4 regions of the Pantoea sp. SGAir0215 genome follow, and region 4 is predicted to be linked to each of the others. Evidence: predicted binding sites of a transcription regulator. Region 4 holds the regulator's gene; each other region holds the start of a gene.

Region 1 (3,421 bases), 1.1 Mb from region 4:
AAGCCCGAAGATAATCCGAACGCAGCGGCAATTCAGGACGATCTCAAAGATATCGATTCTCAGTAATGTGAGGCCGCCCGGAAAAGGGCGGCTTCAGGCTGAAGTGATTTATACGAATGTTCTGTCAGGGCTCGCCAGGCGGAGCAAAAAAAAGCGACACAGTGTGTCGCTTTTTTTTGCGGTCAACATATCAGAATTTGTAGTTGAAGCTCGCGCCGTACAGCCAGGCTTTACCACTGGAATTAAAGGTGTAATTGCCTTCCTGAATGGTAACTTTCTGACCATGCATATAAGAGACGCCGACATCGACGGAGGCATCGTCATTAAATGCATAGGAGGCACCCGCACTCAGCCACAAGCGATCCTGATCCGGGATGGAGATGGAACGCTTGTCAGCCGGAACCGGGCTGTCATCAAAGGCGATACCGCTGCGGAAGGTCCAGTTTTTATCGTACTGGTAAGTGGTACCCAGGGCGATACGGTAGGCATCATGGAAGCCTTCATCTTTATAGAACAGCGTCTGACCATTCGAACCGGTCGCTTTCAGCTCCTGGAACTGGCTCCAGCTGGTATAGGCCAGGCTATAGTGAACGGCCCATTGTGGCGCGACTTTATGCCAGCCTGAAACTTCCCACATTTCTGGCAGATTCAGGGTTAATGAACCCGGAATCGTGTTTCCGCTTGTGCCAAAAGGTGCGCCGGGGATGTTAAATGCGTTGATGGCCGCAGGAAGATTACTTTTGTAATCCCCATCAAAGTCAACTTTCACTTCAGAGCGGTAGGTAAAACCAAAACGGTTATTATCATCAACTTCATAAAGTACACCGGCGTTCCAGCCGTAACCCCATTCATTCCCCTTTAGTCGGGTAATTTGGGTATCCGCAGGAATGCCCAGCGCGGAGAACGACTCTCCGGCATAACGCTCAATTTTCGCTTTAGCATAAACGGCATCAAAACCCACACCAAAGCTGAAGTGTTCATTCAGGCGGTAGGCGGTGCTGAGGTTAAGATTCACGGTCGTCAGGTCTGTTTTACCGCCGAATCCGCCTGCGGTATAACCGTTATTAAATTCTGTCGCCAGACCGTAGTTTGAGGTGGCAGAGGCCCCTACCCACCATTGGTCATTAATCGGCTGGACATAGTGCAGATCAGGGACCCACTGATTAGGCGCGATGTTTTTCGCATCCAGGCTACGTCCTGTTGGACTCTGGCCGCTGATATCCACTTGAGGATCGATATAAACCGCACCGAGTGAAAATTCAGGGCGATCCATCAGCGCCATGGTCGCCGGGTTACGGCTGGCTGAGGCCGCCGTATCACCCATTGCGCCTTCGCCTGAATAAGCACGACCTAAACCAATGGAAGAAAATTCATTTAACTGAAATCCGGCTGCGTAAACGTTAGAGGAAATAAGCGCTACCGCAGCTGCCACGGCTGACTTTGCGAACAGGTTTTTATGGTTCATGACCACAACCTCATGTGAATTATTATTTAACGTTGTGACGTCGTGTAACAAGGAACGGCGGATTGTATGGACTGATGACGGTCGGACATATCAGACCAGTGCGGAGAGTATAGGTCCGACCTGTACACATGTTGCAATATTGTTTTTAAATTATTTCCAATTTGATAGATGAAAATTCGATCTGCTTAACACTTCTCTGCGGGAAACGAGGCAGGCAGCAGGCGCAAAACTGATTCAGATCAAATTATATTGTGATATTCGTCACTTAGCGTCGCGTGCATAGCGGGGGAGAAATCCACAGCGTAGAATTTTTCGCAGCGAAGGCTTTTCCCTTTAGTTGTGAAACCAGGAGATTACCATGACGGATGCTCTGAAAAAATGTCGCGCGACCGAAACGGCGGCATGCTGTTGTGTGGATGTCGGTACCGTAATGGACAACACCGATTGTACCGCCAGTTGGTCAGCGTGGTTTGGCCAGCGCGCGGAAGCCGACAGCAAACTGGCTGAACTGAGCGAAAGGGCGCGTCAGGTCGAGTCCGATCCCTGTGTCATAGATGCGCGATTCACAGAAGAGACGGGCGGCGTGCGGCTTGATGTTGCTTTTACTTTTAGCTGTCAGGCAGAAACCCTGATTTTTCAGTTAGGTTTACGCTGAACCGCTTAACGCCGCTGCCCGGCGGCGTTTGTCATTTTCGTGTTTCTCATCTCACTTTTCTCTTCCTGATGTTGGCGGCGTAGCCGCTTGTGGTTAACACTGTGGATCAGGTCAGACCTCTTTTGGCAATGATGCCCCGGTCACGATGCACAGGTGGATACAATGAGCAAAGCGCAGTCACTGTTGACGCGTACGGGCGAGCGCATCGCTATCACTCATGGATTACGTACGCCTTTTCTCCGTCAGGCGGCAGGATTTCATGGCATTCCCGCCGTAGAGTTGGGCCGGATGGTGGTCAGTGAAATGGTGGCCCGGAGTGAGTTACCGGTCGGGATGATTGAGCAACTGGTGTTTGGTCAGGTGGTGCAGATGCCAGAGGCTCCCAACATCGCGCGGGAAATTGTGCTGAGCAGTGGCCTCAGCGTCAGTACCGATGCGTACAGCGTCAGCCGAGCCTGTGCGACCAGCTTCCAGGCGGTGGCTAACGTCACGGAAAGCCTGCTGGCAGGCACGATTTCGGTCGGTATTGCGGGCGGCGCGGATTCCTCTTCCGTCCTGCCGATTGGCGTCAGTAAAACGCTGGCTCGTGCGCTGGTGGATATGAACAAAGCAAAAAGCCTTTCCCAAAAGTTTCAGATTCTGCGCCGCCTGCGTCCCGGCGATCTGTTACCGGTGCCGCCTGCCGTGGCCGAATACTCCACAGGATTACGCATGGGCGATACCGCAGAACAGATGGCGAAAACGCACGGCATCAGCCGGGAAGAACAGGATGCGCTGGCTCTGCGTTCGCATCTGCGCGCAGCGCAGGCCTGGCAGTCGGGCGTGCTGAATCAGGAAGTCATGGCCGCCTTCGTCCCGCCCTTCAAGGCCCCCATAGACCAGGATAATAACGTGCGAATGGATGCGAAAGCGGCTGACTATGCCCGTTTACGTCCGGCGTTTGATCGCCAGCACGGCACGGTAACGGCAGCCAACAGCACGCCGTTAACGGACGGGGCGGCGGCGGTGATATTGATGCGTGAAGGCCAGGCCAAAGCGCTGGGATTACAGCCGCTGGGCTATCTGCGCAGCTACGCCTTTACCGCCATTGATGTCTGGCAGGACATGCTGCTTGGGCCCGCTTACGCCTCGCCGCTGGCGCTTGATCGTGCTGGCATCACGCTGGCTGATCTGACGCTTATTGATATGCATGAAGCGTTCGCGGCGCAGACCTTGAGTAATATCAAGCTGTTTCGTGACGAACGTTTTGCCCGCGAGGTATTAAACCGCTCGCACGCGCTGGGTGAAATCGACGATGCACG
Region 2 (3,421 bases), 440 kb from region 4:
TCGCATCAACGTACTCGGGCTGAACATAACCCCCTTTCACCAACTGCTCACCCGCAAAGCGGATGGCCTGCTCTTTATTACTGGCATTCAGTCCCAGGAACACGTTGCTCGCCCCCAGTTTAAACAGGTTGGCACTGCCGTCATCATAGCTGTCACCCAATGTTTTCTGTACGACTTCCCGGTTCGCTTCACTCCGGTTTGCCGCCGCCAGGCGCTGGGTCAGCGTGCTGTACAGAGCACTGTCCAGAAAGTTATTCAGTGAAATGTGTTGGGCATGAGGAGCCTGACGAATGGCGCGTTCGGTCAAATCGCGATGCGTAATGACTAAGTCAACATCACCCGGCAGCGCGTTAATGGCGCTGTTGGTTACCGACACATGCGTTAAGCCTGCATCCTGAACTTTCTTACGCAGTACGCCTGCCCCCATAGCGCTTGACCCCATGCCGGCATCACAAGCCACGATGATTTTACGCACATGGTTCAGGTCAACGCTCATCGCATCGCTGGCAACCGCGGCACCTGGCACCGCCTGCCCTTTTGACTCGGCTTTCATGTCATGCATGCGCTGCGTAGCCGCTTCGATATCATCGTCTTCTTTCACTTTGCTGGTTTTGAGCAAAATAGCAGAGACCACGAAGGAAACAGCAAAAGCAGCGAAGACGGCGGCAATATTCGCAAAATAAGCGCCTTTTGGCGTCATGGCTAATACCGCCAGGATAGAACCCGGTGAGGCAGGGGAAACCAGGCCGCCATGCAGAACCGTCAGAGTAAACACGCCGGTCATACCGCCGAGGATCACGGCCAGCAGCAGGCGTGGTGCCATCAGGACATAAGGGAAGTAGATTTCGTGAATACCGCCCAGGAAGTGGATGATAGCCGCACCGCCGGCAGACTGCTTCGCACTACCACGACCAAAGAACATATAGGCCATCAGTACGCCCATACCCGGGCCTGGGTTGGCTTCAATCAGGAAGAAGATTGACTTACCGGCTTCGCTTGCCTGTTGAATCCCCAACGGTGAGAAGATGCCGTGGTTAATAGCATTATTAAGAAACAGGATTTTCGCCGGTTCGACAAAGACAGACGTCAATGGCAGCAGGTTATTTTGCACCATCAAATTGACGCCAGCGGACAGAATATGTGACAAACCTTCGACAAGGGGACCAATCGCCAGGAAGGCCAGCAACGCCAACAACATGCCGATGATCCCGGCAGAGAAGTTGTTAACCAGCATTTCGAAGCCGCTTTTGATTTTGCCGTCAACCATGCGGTCAAATGACTTAATTGCCCAGCCACCAAGCGGGCCTGCGATCATCGAGCCGAGGAACATCGGCATATCAGCACCGACAATCACGCCCATTGTCGTGATGGCACCCACCACACCGCCGCGATCGCCTCCCACCAGACGTCCACCTGTAAAGCCAATTAGCAATGGCAGCAGGTAAGTGATCATCGGGGCGACAAGTTTCGCCAGTGTTGCGTTTGGAATCCAGCCCGTTGGAATAAACAGCGCGGTGATAATACCCCAGGCGATAAACGCGCCGATGTTAGGCATCACCATATTACTCAAAAAGCGACCAAAGCTTTGAACTTTGACCTTTACTGATGAGGACATAAGCCCACCCCTTGTTGAGACGCGCTGCAACAGGAGCGCGCGTTTGTTTTTGTTTAGCCACTACGGCGATGCGCCGTCAGTATTACTGTATGCAGGCGGACTTTATCACGCGAATATTGGCCTGCGTAGTGGGTGACCTCATGAGTGATGCAGGTCACATTTATGACGGGGTGACAGGGGCGTTTTAAGTGATTTAGATCACAAAATAAGGGTCATACGGGAAAGTTATGACTAATCTTTGACCGTTTCTTTTTACTTTAAGTGATATTTATCACACTTTTATCATGCTGCTTTGTTTATAAAATGTGATTAAAGTCACAACTTAATTTAATAAAAAACGGGCCAGATCACATTTTGATCTGGCCCGTTTTTATGAAGCGCAAGCGCGTGGTGAAGTGATTATGAGGTGGACAGTCGCTAATCTGTCCGTGTGAAATTTATTGTCCCGTGCCCTGAACGGCATTCTTGGCCTGAGTCAGTGCCTGGACATTCGCTGATAAACTGGTCATCAGGCTGTTGTACTGGGTAGCCTGTTCCTGAGTAGGGAACTGGACTCCGCCATTATTAAAACTGACGCGTGTGCCCTGTGCCTGAAGAAATTCACCAGTTTTAACCGCATCCTGACTAAGCGCCTGGAGTTTAGGTAACAATGGGATCAACTGAGCGGCAGGCTGAGTGACGACCTTTTCATAGGCGGTATCGAAAACCTTTTTCAGATCGTCAGACTGTTTCAGACCGGCTTTGCTCTTATCCGCCTGCATTTTGGCGCTTTCGAGTTGTTGGGTGGCGACGGTCAGGGCGCTGGTGGCCTGAGCCAGAGAATCCCGGCGACTCAGGTAGTCCTGCGGCACGCGAATAGCAGAAAGCTCATCCACGACCGGGCGCATGCCCTGATCGACCGTCTTATTCACCTGTTGTGAGAAACCATACAAAATCGCGTAATCCCCAGCAAAGGGGCCAAAACTCTGTTTCTGGTTTTCACTCAGACTCGGCAGATGTTCACCGCTACGCATAACGGTATTTTGCATGAAATCGATAAACGCTTTGCGTTGTTCGCCTTCTTTATCACCACACGCGGTGAGTTGCAGAACGATAAGCACGCCAGCCAGCATAATGCCGCTGCGTGCCAGGACGCGGGAAATTCCTGAAGCCATGGGTTCAACTCCTGTCAGTAAAACTGGCTGATGTCCGGGTAAGCAGTGGCCTAAAGAATAGAACAAACGTTAATGGCCACACAATGTGAAAGCGCGCTGTCAGGCCATTATGGGTAAGAAAAAAGAGGTTAAACGTAAAATCAGGGCCTCATCCGTTTACAAAGCCTGTTAAAGAGCAGTGAAAAGGCTTTTTTCCATACCCGATAAGGGGCGGCTCGTGCTGTAAAGGCAGTAAGAATAAACCCGGATCGGGGCCTGTTCAGACGCCCTTTGTTAAGCCCGCCCGGAACGCGCTCACTGCCTGAGCATCCCTACCGGGTGCAGGCTGTATTAACAGCTATCCTTTAAATGCCCTCTCATTGTTCAGTTGCCTTAAAGTAGTGCAACCCGTTGCTCTGGCTCGCTATGGGAAGGGCCTGTCCAGATGACAGAGCAGGATTAATCGTACTGGTGATCGCCTGATAACCGTTATGTCTTTGGGCGCTGGCGGCAAGATAGCCACGGCATCACCAGTGCGTAGCTTGATAAATTGCTGGTACTGACCGTTTTGTTGTAGAAAATCAAAAGATCTGGCGCATATTTTGCAAATTCTTTTGTTGTAAGCGCGTGCGGGGTTCTGACGATTTATTCACCGAAGAGGGTGAAGAAAAAA
Region 3 (3,421 bases), 2.1 Mb from region 4:
CCATAACGCCACCAAAAATCCCGCCGGTCAGAATCAGCGGTAAGCCGGTTAAGCCTGCTTTATAGCCGATGACCGCACCAATCGTGGCCATCCATAACAACGCCTGTCCGGTCAGGAAGATGTATTTAAACGGCGTCAGGCGGGCAATGATGATATTGACGATAAAGATCACCAGCAGCGTCATGGCCACTTCGGAGCCCAGTTCACGGTTGGCCAGCCCGGCGATGGCAGCCACATCGGTGATGTAGCCCTGCATGCCAAAGCCGTGGGTGAAGATACTGTTCAGGAAGGTCAGTGCGCCGACAATAATATTGATGCCCGCCATCATAATTAAGAAGCCGAGCAGGGTTTTAAATGTCCCTTCTACCACTTTTCCCGCAGATTTCTTTTGCAGCACCAGCCCAATCAGCGCAATAAAAGCGATAAGAATGGATGCCTGTCCCAGTAAATCTTTAACCAGAAAATTGATTACACTATTCATGATTAGCAACCTTCATATTACGTTCTTTTAAGAAAGCCACGATCTTTTGCTCAATTTCGGCTTTATCGGTAAGTTTATTTAATATAATGACCCGTTTAATCTGTTCTGGTGTGGCGTCAGCATTTAAAACATCCGCAAACGCTTTTTGCGTCAGAATCATGTCGGATTTAAATGCATTAGCTTCTGAAATTGTGGTGTGATCGATATCGGCTTCAATTTCCAGTTTTTTTAAAACGGCTTTCGCACTCATTTCGATGGCGAAACTTGAACCCAGACCACAACCACAAACACATAAAATTTTCAGCATGTTTTCTCCTCACACTATTTGCAGTTGTTTAGCGAGTTTATAATGGTGCCCTTCTGTATCGACCAGGCGTTTCTTCATGCTTATTAAGTCAATCGGAATAGGCTTATTGCTGCCGTTAATAATGACGGCTTTATTGCGCATTCCGGATTGAATACAACGAACCACTTCACTTGCCATAATGGTACCCTGATAAATTTCTTCACAGGTGGGATCGCCATTACGCAGTCCATAACCGACAATCGTTTTGCGAATGCGCACACCGATCAACGGTTCAAGTTGCTTAATTAAGGTATCGATTGCGCCCTGAAAGCCCGGTGAATATTCACGTGTATAGCCCTCAGAGCACAGGATAATGACGCTGTTCTGTTCACTGAGGCGCTGAGTGATGCGCCCGGCCAGCGTCGCCGTCGGAATCTGACACTCGGGGATTAACGCAAAATCCGCATTCGATTTTATTGCCGATTGCAGCGTCAGTTCACCGCAGTAACCGCCGAGCAACTCGACCATAAATACCCGGCCGGTTAATGCGCGGCCCGTATTCCGCAGTTTTGCCACCTCTTTAAGTACCTGCTCACAGGCAGTTGAAAAGCCCACGGTGTAATCACTGCCGAAGACATCGTTATCAATCGTCATACCGATGCCAAAACAGTTCACACCGAATTCGCTCAGCGTATGTAAAAATTGCAGTGAGCCATCTCCGCCGGCCATAATTAATACATCAATACGCAATGCCTTAAGCTGTCGGGTGATGGTTTCGTATTCGCTGCGAATTAATTTTCGCGTGGTCCTTCCCGACTGCATAACCGGAATCGAGGTAACAGAGAAATCCACTAAATCGCGTTGCGCAATTTCCTGACAGACATTATCGAGAAGTCCCGGAATACCGCCATTAAATAACAGCATTTCCGCCTGCGTCATTCTCGCAATCTGAAAAATAAAATTATTTATGCCGGTAACATCGCCGCCGCTGATTACCATCCCGATTCTCATTCTCCATTCCTCTCTGGCTCAATGCGTCTGCGGGCTATTGTTTCGGGATACAAGCCTTATATTTGCAAGTGAGATCACAAAAACGAGAGTATTTTGCCGGGTGGATAGATTGACAGCGGGGTTAAAACAGGTGTTTATGTGAATTAAATCACAATTAATAAGCGCGCCCGGTCTGTGAGCTTCGGTTGATAAAACAACGGGTTAAATATCATCAGGCGAAGAGAAACCGTTATTTCTGGCGCGTGTCCGGATAACAAAAAAACCGCGATGCAGATTTGTGATTTTCGCCTCACTTTTCACTGTGATGCTGACGGGTTATTTTGGCGGTCAGCATAGATACCGGTTATTTCGGCAGCGAAAAAGGATTCATCTTGTCCGGTTAACCGTTCACCGGGTTTTCTTACACGCGCGGCACGATGATGAACGTTTGCGCAAAGCGAGCTGTGCTGTACCGGTGACGTTGGGTGAAGCGGGCATAAAAAAACCCGGCAACGGATGTGCCGGGCTGGAAAACATGCTGAAAGCGTTATTTTGCGTACGCTTCGGTGGAGATGGTCAGTTTGACATCGTCGCTGACCGCAGGCACGTATTTATCCAGTTTGAAGTCAGAACGCTTGATGGTGCCGGTCGCATCAAAACCAATCGCCTGCTTTTTCACCATCGGATGCTCACCCTGCTTGTTCAGCGTGGCGTGCAGCGTAACCGGTTTGGTGATGCCTTTCAGCGTCAAATTACCTTCTACGTCAAATTTGTTATCGCCTTTAGCAATGACTTTGGTGCTGCGGAAGGTCGCGCTCGGGTATTTGGCGACGTCAAAATAGTCGGCGCCTTTAAATTCTTTCGTCAGTGCAGGCACATGGCTGTCAATTTTGGTGACAGGCAAGGTCACGTCAACACGCGACTGCTCGGGTTTGCTGCTGTCGAACACCAGTGACCCCGTGGCATCCGGAATATCGGCGGTAGGATGCGAGAAGCCGAAGTGTTCCCAGCTCATAACGACCGACGTATGCTGTGGATCCAGCTGGTAGTGCATTGTCTCAGCCTGAGAAACCGGGATATACAGCGCGGCAACTGCGATCAGTGGCAGTGTAAAACGTTTAACATCTTTCACTTTTCATTCCTTTTTTTATGGCGTCACATTGAGTCTGGTGCAAAGCGGCAGGAATAAAAAGTGAAGAGATTTGGCGTAAACAATCAAAATCATTCAACAATATCGACGAGTAATTATTCTACTGCTTATCGTCTGTACGTAAGATGCGCCACGCTGATTTCTGGCTGCATAACTGGTGATGCAGCTGCGTTAACTGCTGAGTGCTGAGGGCAGCAATATCCTGTGACGTCAGTGTGGGCAGTCCGTTAGCCTGACGCAGCGCCTCGACGGTGGGTTCTTCCTGCGCTGCGGCTAACTGTGTTTTCACCCCGTCGAGATCGGCCGCGTCTTTCACGGACGTCATCTGCTGCAGGAAATCGTCGCAATACTGAATCAGCGTTGTGGCAGACAGGGTCGGTGACTGAAGCGCAAAAAGAATACCGTCGATATCCACACAACGCTGGTAACGGCAGCTGACGACATAACCGATGGGGTGTTCAACACGGTAGCGCTGATAAAATCGCGGCGCGTATAGCAGCGCCAGCGCGCGCAG
Region 4 (3,421 bases):
TCAGAAACTGGTGCGCGATACCAGCGAGCGTGGCCATTCACGCGAAGCGGTGATGGATTCGGTAGTGCGTTCCATGGAAGATTACATCAATTTCATTACGCCGCAGTTTTCACGAACCCATATTAACTTTCAGCGCGTCCCCACGGTGGATACCTCTAATCCCTTTGCCGCGCGCACCATCCCTTCGCTGGATGAAAGCTTTGTGGTTATCCACTTTCAGGGGCTGGAAGACATTGATTTTCCCTATCTGCTGGCCATGCTGCAGGGATCGTTTATTTCCAATATCAACACGTTGGTGGTACCCGGCGGCAAAATGGGACTGGCGATGGAGTTAATTATGGCGCCGTTAGTAAAACGGCTCATGGAAGGGAAACGGATTGAATAACCACAGAGGCCAGCCTGGCCTCTGTGAGATTACAGCGCAATCACTTCGTAGCTGTGGGTAATGTTGACGCCTTTGCCTAACATGATGGCGACAGAGCAATATTTTTCCGCGGACAGATCGACAGCGCGTGCCACGGCTTTATCCGAAAGTGCGTTGCCGCTGACGATAAAATGCAGATTGATATGGGTAAAGATGCGGGGGGCTTCTTCCCGACGTTCAGACGATAGTTTCACTTCGCAATCAACCACATCGTTGCGGCCTTTTTGCAAAATTGACACAACGTCAATGGCGCTGCATCCCCCTGCCGCCATCAGCACCATCTCCATAGGGCTCGGCGCTTTATCGCCAGAATTGCCATCCATCAGTACCTGATGGCCGGACGATGATTCCCCCAGGAATGTTAACCCTTCAACCCATTTGACGCGTGCCTGCATAATTTTGACCTCAGAATACCCTGTTTTGGCTCAGCGTACGCTTTTGCCTGGGAAACAGCAATCCAGAGAAAACGCCATCTTGCTGAAGCGAGACAACACAAGACAGTCGACGTAAGCTGTGCTACAAACAGAGCTGAAAATATTTTTCGTCATCCGAAGACGAAGCCGGGAAGAATGATGCGCACTGCGCCGAATGCAGCCCGAATAATTTCCTGAATGGAAAGACGCTTAACGCTTACATCGCCTGGCAGGGAAACAGAGCCCTGTATTTTGGGCACGATTACAACAGAGGATAATAGCGAATGGTTCTCGGCAAACCGCAAACAGACCCTACACTTGAATGGTTCCTGTCCCATTGCCATATTCACAAGTATCCATCCAAAAGTACGCTCATTCATCAAGGTGAAAAGGCGGAAACGCTTTACTACATCGTTAAAGGTTCCGTTGCGGTACTGATTAAGGATGAAGAAGGCAAGGAGATGATTCTGTCCTATCTGAATCAGGGCGACTTTATTGGTGAGCTTGGCCTGTTCGAAGAAGGTCAGGAGCGCAGCGCCTGGGTACGTGCGAAAACCGCGTGCGAAGTGGCAGAGATTTCCTACAAAAAATTCCGTCAGCTGATTCAGGTGAATCCGGACATCCTCATGCGCCTCTCCTCGCAAATGGCGCGCCGTCTGCAGGTCACATCGGAAAAAGTGGGCAACCTCGCGTTCCTTGATGTCACCGGTCGCATTGCGCAGACGTTGCTCAACCTGGCGAAACAGCCGGATGCCATGACGCATCCTGACGGCATGCAAATCAAAATTACGCGTCAGGAAATTGGCCAAATCGTGGGATGTTCACGTGAAACCGTGGGACGTATTTTGAAGATGCTGGAAGACCAGAATCTGATCTCCGCACACGGCAAAACAATTGTTGTTTACGGCACGCGCTAAGCTTTATTCTTCACGGCATAATGGCAACGTTATGCCGTGAATTATTTGCGTTGAGCCGATGTGGCGAAGAATAATTTATCACCCTGAAGTTAACTATGCCCTGCGCCAGACACTGGTGTTGTGTCTCCCCGTCGCGCTCGGCTGGCTGTTTGGCGATCTGCAAAAAGGATTGCTATTCTCATTGGTGCCTGCCTGCTGCAATATTGCCGGTCTGGATACGCCCCACAAACGTTTCTTTAAACGCCTGATTGTCGGCGGCAGCCTGTTTGCCCTGGGTAGCTTACTGATGCAGTGGCTTCTGTTTAAAGACGTGCCCTTACCGCTTATTCTTTTCGCCCTGCCTTTGCTGCTGGGCGTGACAGGTGAAATCAGCCCACTGCACGCACGGTTACTCCCTGCCACACTGATCGCAGCGATATTTACCACCAGCCTGATTGGCCGCATGCCCATTTACGTACCGCCCCTGCTCTACATCGGCGGTACGCTGTGGTATGGCCTGTTTAACTGGTTCTGGTTTTGGCTGTGGAAAGAGCAGCCAATGCGTGAAAGCCTGAGTCTGATTTACCGCGAACTGGCGAACTATTGTGACGCCAAGTACACCTTGCTGACGCAACTTACCGATCCGGAGAAGGCGCTACCACCGTTGCTGGCGCGGCAGCAAAAAGCAATCGACCTCATCAACACCTGTTATCAGCAGATGCATATGCTGTCCGCCAGCCGCGATCACAGTCATAAGCGACTGACCCGCGCTTTTCAGGTCGCACTGGATTTACAGGAACACATTTCTGTCAGCCTGCATCAGCCAGAAGAAGTGCAAAAACTGGTAGAACAAAGCCATGCAGAGGCCGTGATTCGCTGGAATGCGAAAACCATTTCCGCCCGTTTACGTGAGCTGGCAGACAACATCCTGTACCACCAACTGTCCAGTCGCTTTGATATGGACAAGCAGCTGGGGGCACTGGAAAAAATCGCCCGTCAGCACCCGGACAATCCGGTAGGAAATTTTTGCCTTTATCACTTCAGCCGCATCGCACGGGTACTGCGTACACAAAAGCCCCTTTATCAGCGTGATTTGATGGCGGATCGCCAGCGCCGTTTACCGCTTCTGCCCGCACTCAGAAGCTATCTCTCGCTGCGCTCATCTGCCCTGCGCACGGCCGGACGTTTTTCTGTGATGCTGATGCTGGGTAGCGGGCTGGCGCTGTTCTTTTCGATTCCCAAACCCTACTGGATTCTGATGACCATTATGTTTGTCAGCCAGAGTAACTACAGCGCCACACGGGTGCGTATTCAGCACCGTGCGCTGGGCACCTTTGCCGGGCTGGTGATTGCGGCAGCCTCGCTGCGGCTGGATGTCCCTGAACCGCTGGTGTTGAGCATCATGCTGGTGATTACCTTTATCAGCTATCGCTTTACCCGCCAGTTTTACGGCTGGTCGATGGTGGGATTCACGGTCACCGCAGTATATACCCTGCAACTTCTGTCACTTAACGGCGCACAATTCTTACTGCCGCGCCTGCTGGATACCCTGATGGGCTGCCTGATTGCGTTTGGCGGAACGTTATGGCTTTGGCCGCAATGGCAAAGTGCCCTGCTACGACAAAACGCACATGATGTGCTTGAGGCTTTCCAGGACGCGTTACGCATGTTGCTTGGTCCGGAACAGT

What was found. The regulator CRP, encoded in region 4, controls carbon source genes, mostly activating them, when cyclic AMP is high. The targets are predictions, from matches to a motif close to ATGTGANNNNNNTCACAT.
Region 1: a site for CRP is predicted at 1,715-1,732, ahead of C1N64_RS17115 (YfcZ/YiiS family protein). Genes of this name have one in related genera too.
Region 2: a site for CRP is predicted at 1,758-1,775, ahead of C1N64_RS03395 (PTS mannitol transporter subunit IICBA). Genes of this name have one in related genera too.
Region 3: a site for CRP is predicted at 1,915-1,932, ahead of C1N64_RS12485 (6-phosphofructokinase). Genes of this name have one in related genera too.

What each region holds. Positions count from the first base shown of each region.
Region 1 covers NZ_CP028031.1:3,676,841-3,680,261, reverse strand. Annotated here, with positions in the region: gene mlaA (phospholipid-binding lipoprotein MlaA) at 1-66, shown strand, start outside; gene fadL (long-chain fatty acid transporter FadL) at 191-1,465, opposite strand; gene C1N64_RS17115 (YfcZ/YiiS family protein) at 1,824-2,120, shown strand; gene fadI (acetyl-CoA C-acyltransferase FadI) at 2,283-3,421, shown strand, end outside.
Region 2 covers NZ_CP028031.1:695,277-698,697, forward strand. Annotated here, with positions in the region: gene C1N64_RS03395 (PTS mannitol transporter subunit IICBA) at 1-1,615, opposite strand, end outside; gene C1N64_RS03400 (DUF3053 domain-containing protein) at 2,053-2,769, opposite strand.
Region 3 covers NZ_CP028031.1:2,662,946-2,666,366, reverse strand. Annotated here, with positions in the region: gene C1N64_RS12495 (PTS sugar transporter subunit IIC) at 1-481, opposite strand, end outside; gene C1N64_RS12490 (PTS sugar transporter subunit IIB) at 474-788, opposite strand; gene C1N64_RS12485 (6-phosphofructokinase) at 798-1,778, opposite strand; gene C1N64_RS12480 (YceI family protein) at 2,305-2,889, opposite strand; gene pqqF (pyrroloquinoline quinone biosynthesis protein PqqF) at 3,008-3,421, opposite strand, start outside.
Region 4 covers NZ_CP028031.1:255,117-258,537, forward strand. Annotated here, with positions in the region: gene C1N64_RS01380 (phosphoribulokinase) at 1-385, shown strand, start outside; gene C1N64_RS01385 (OsmC family protein) at 415-819, opposite strand; gene crp (cAMP-activated global transcriptional regulator CRP) at 1,122-1,754, shown strand; gene C1N64_RS01395 (YccS/YhfK family putative transporter) at 1,813-3,421, shown strand, end outside.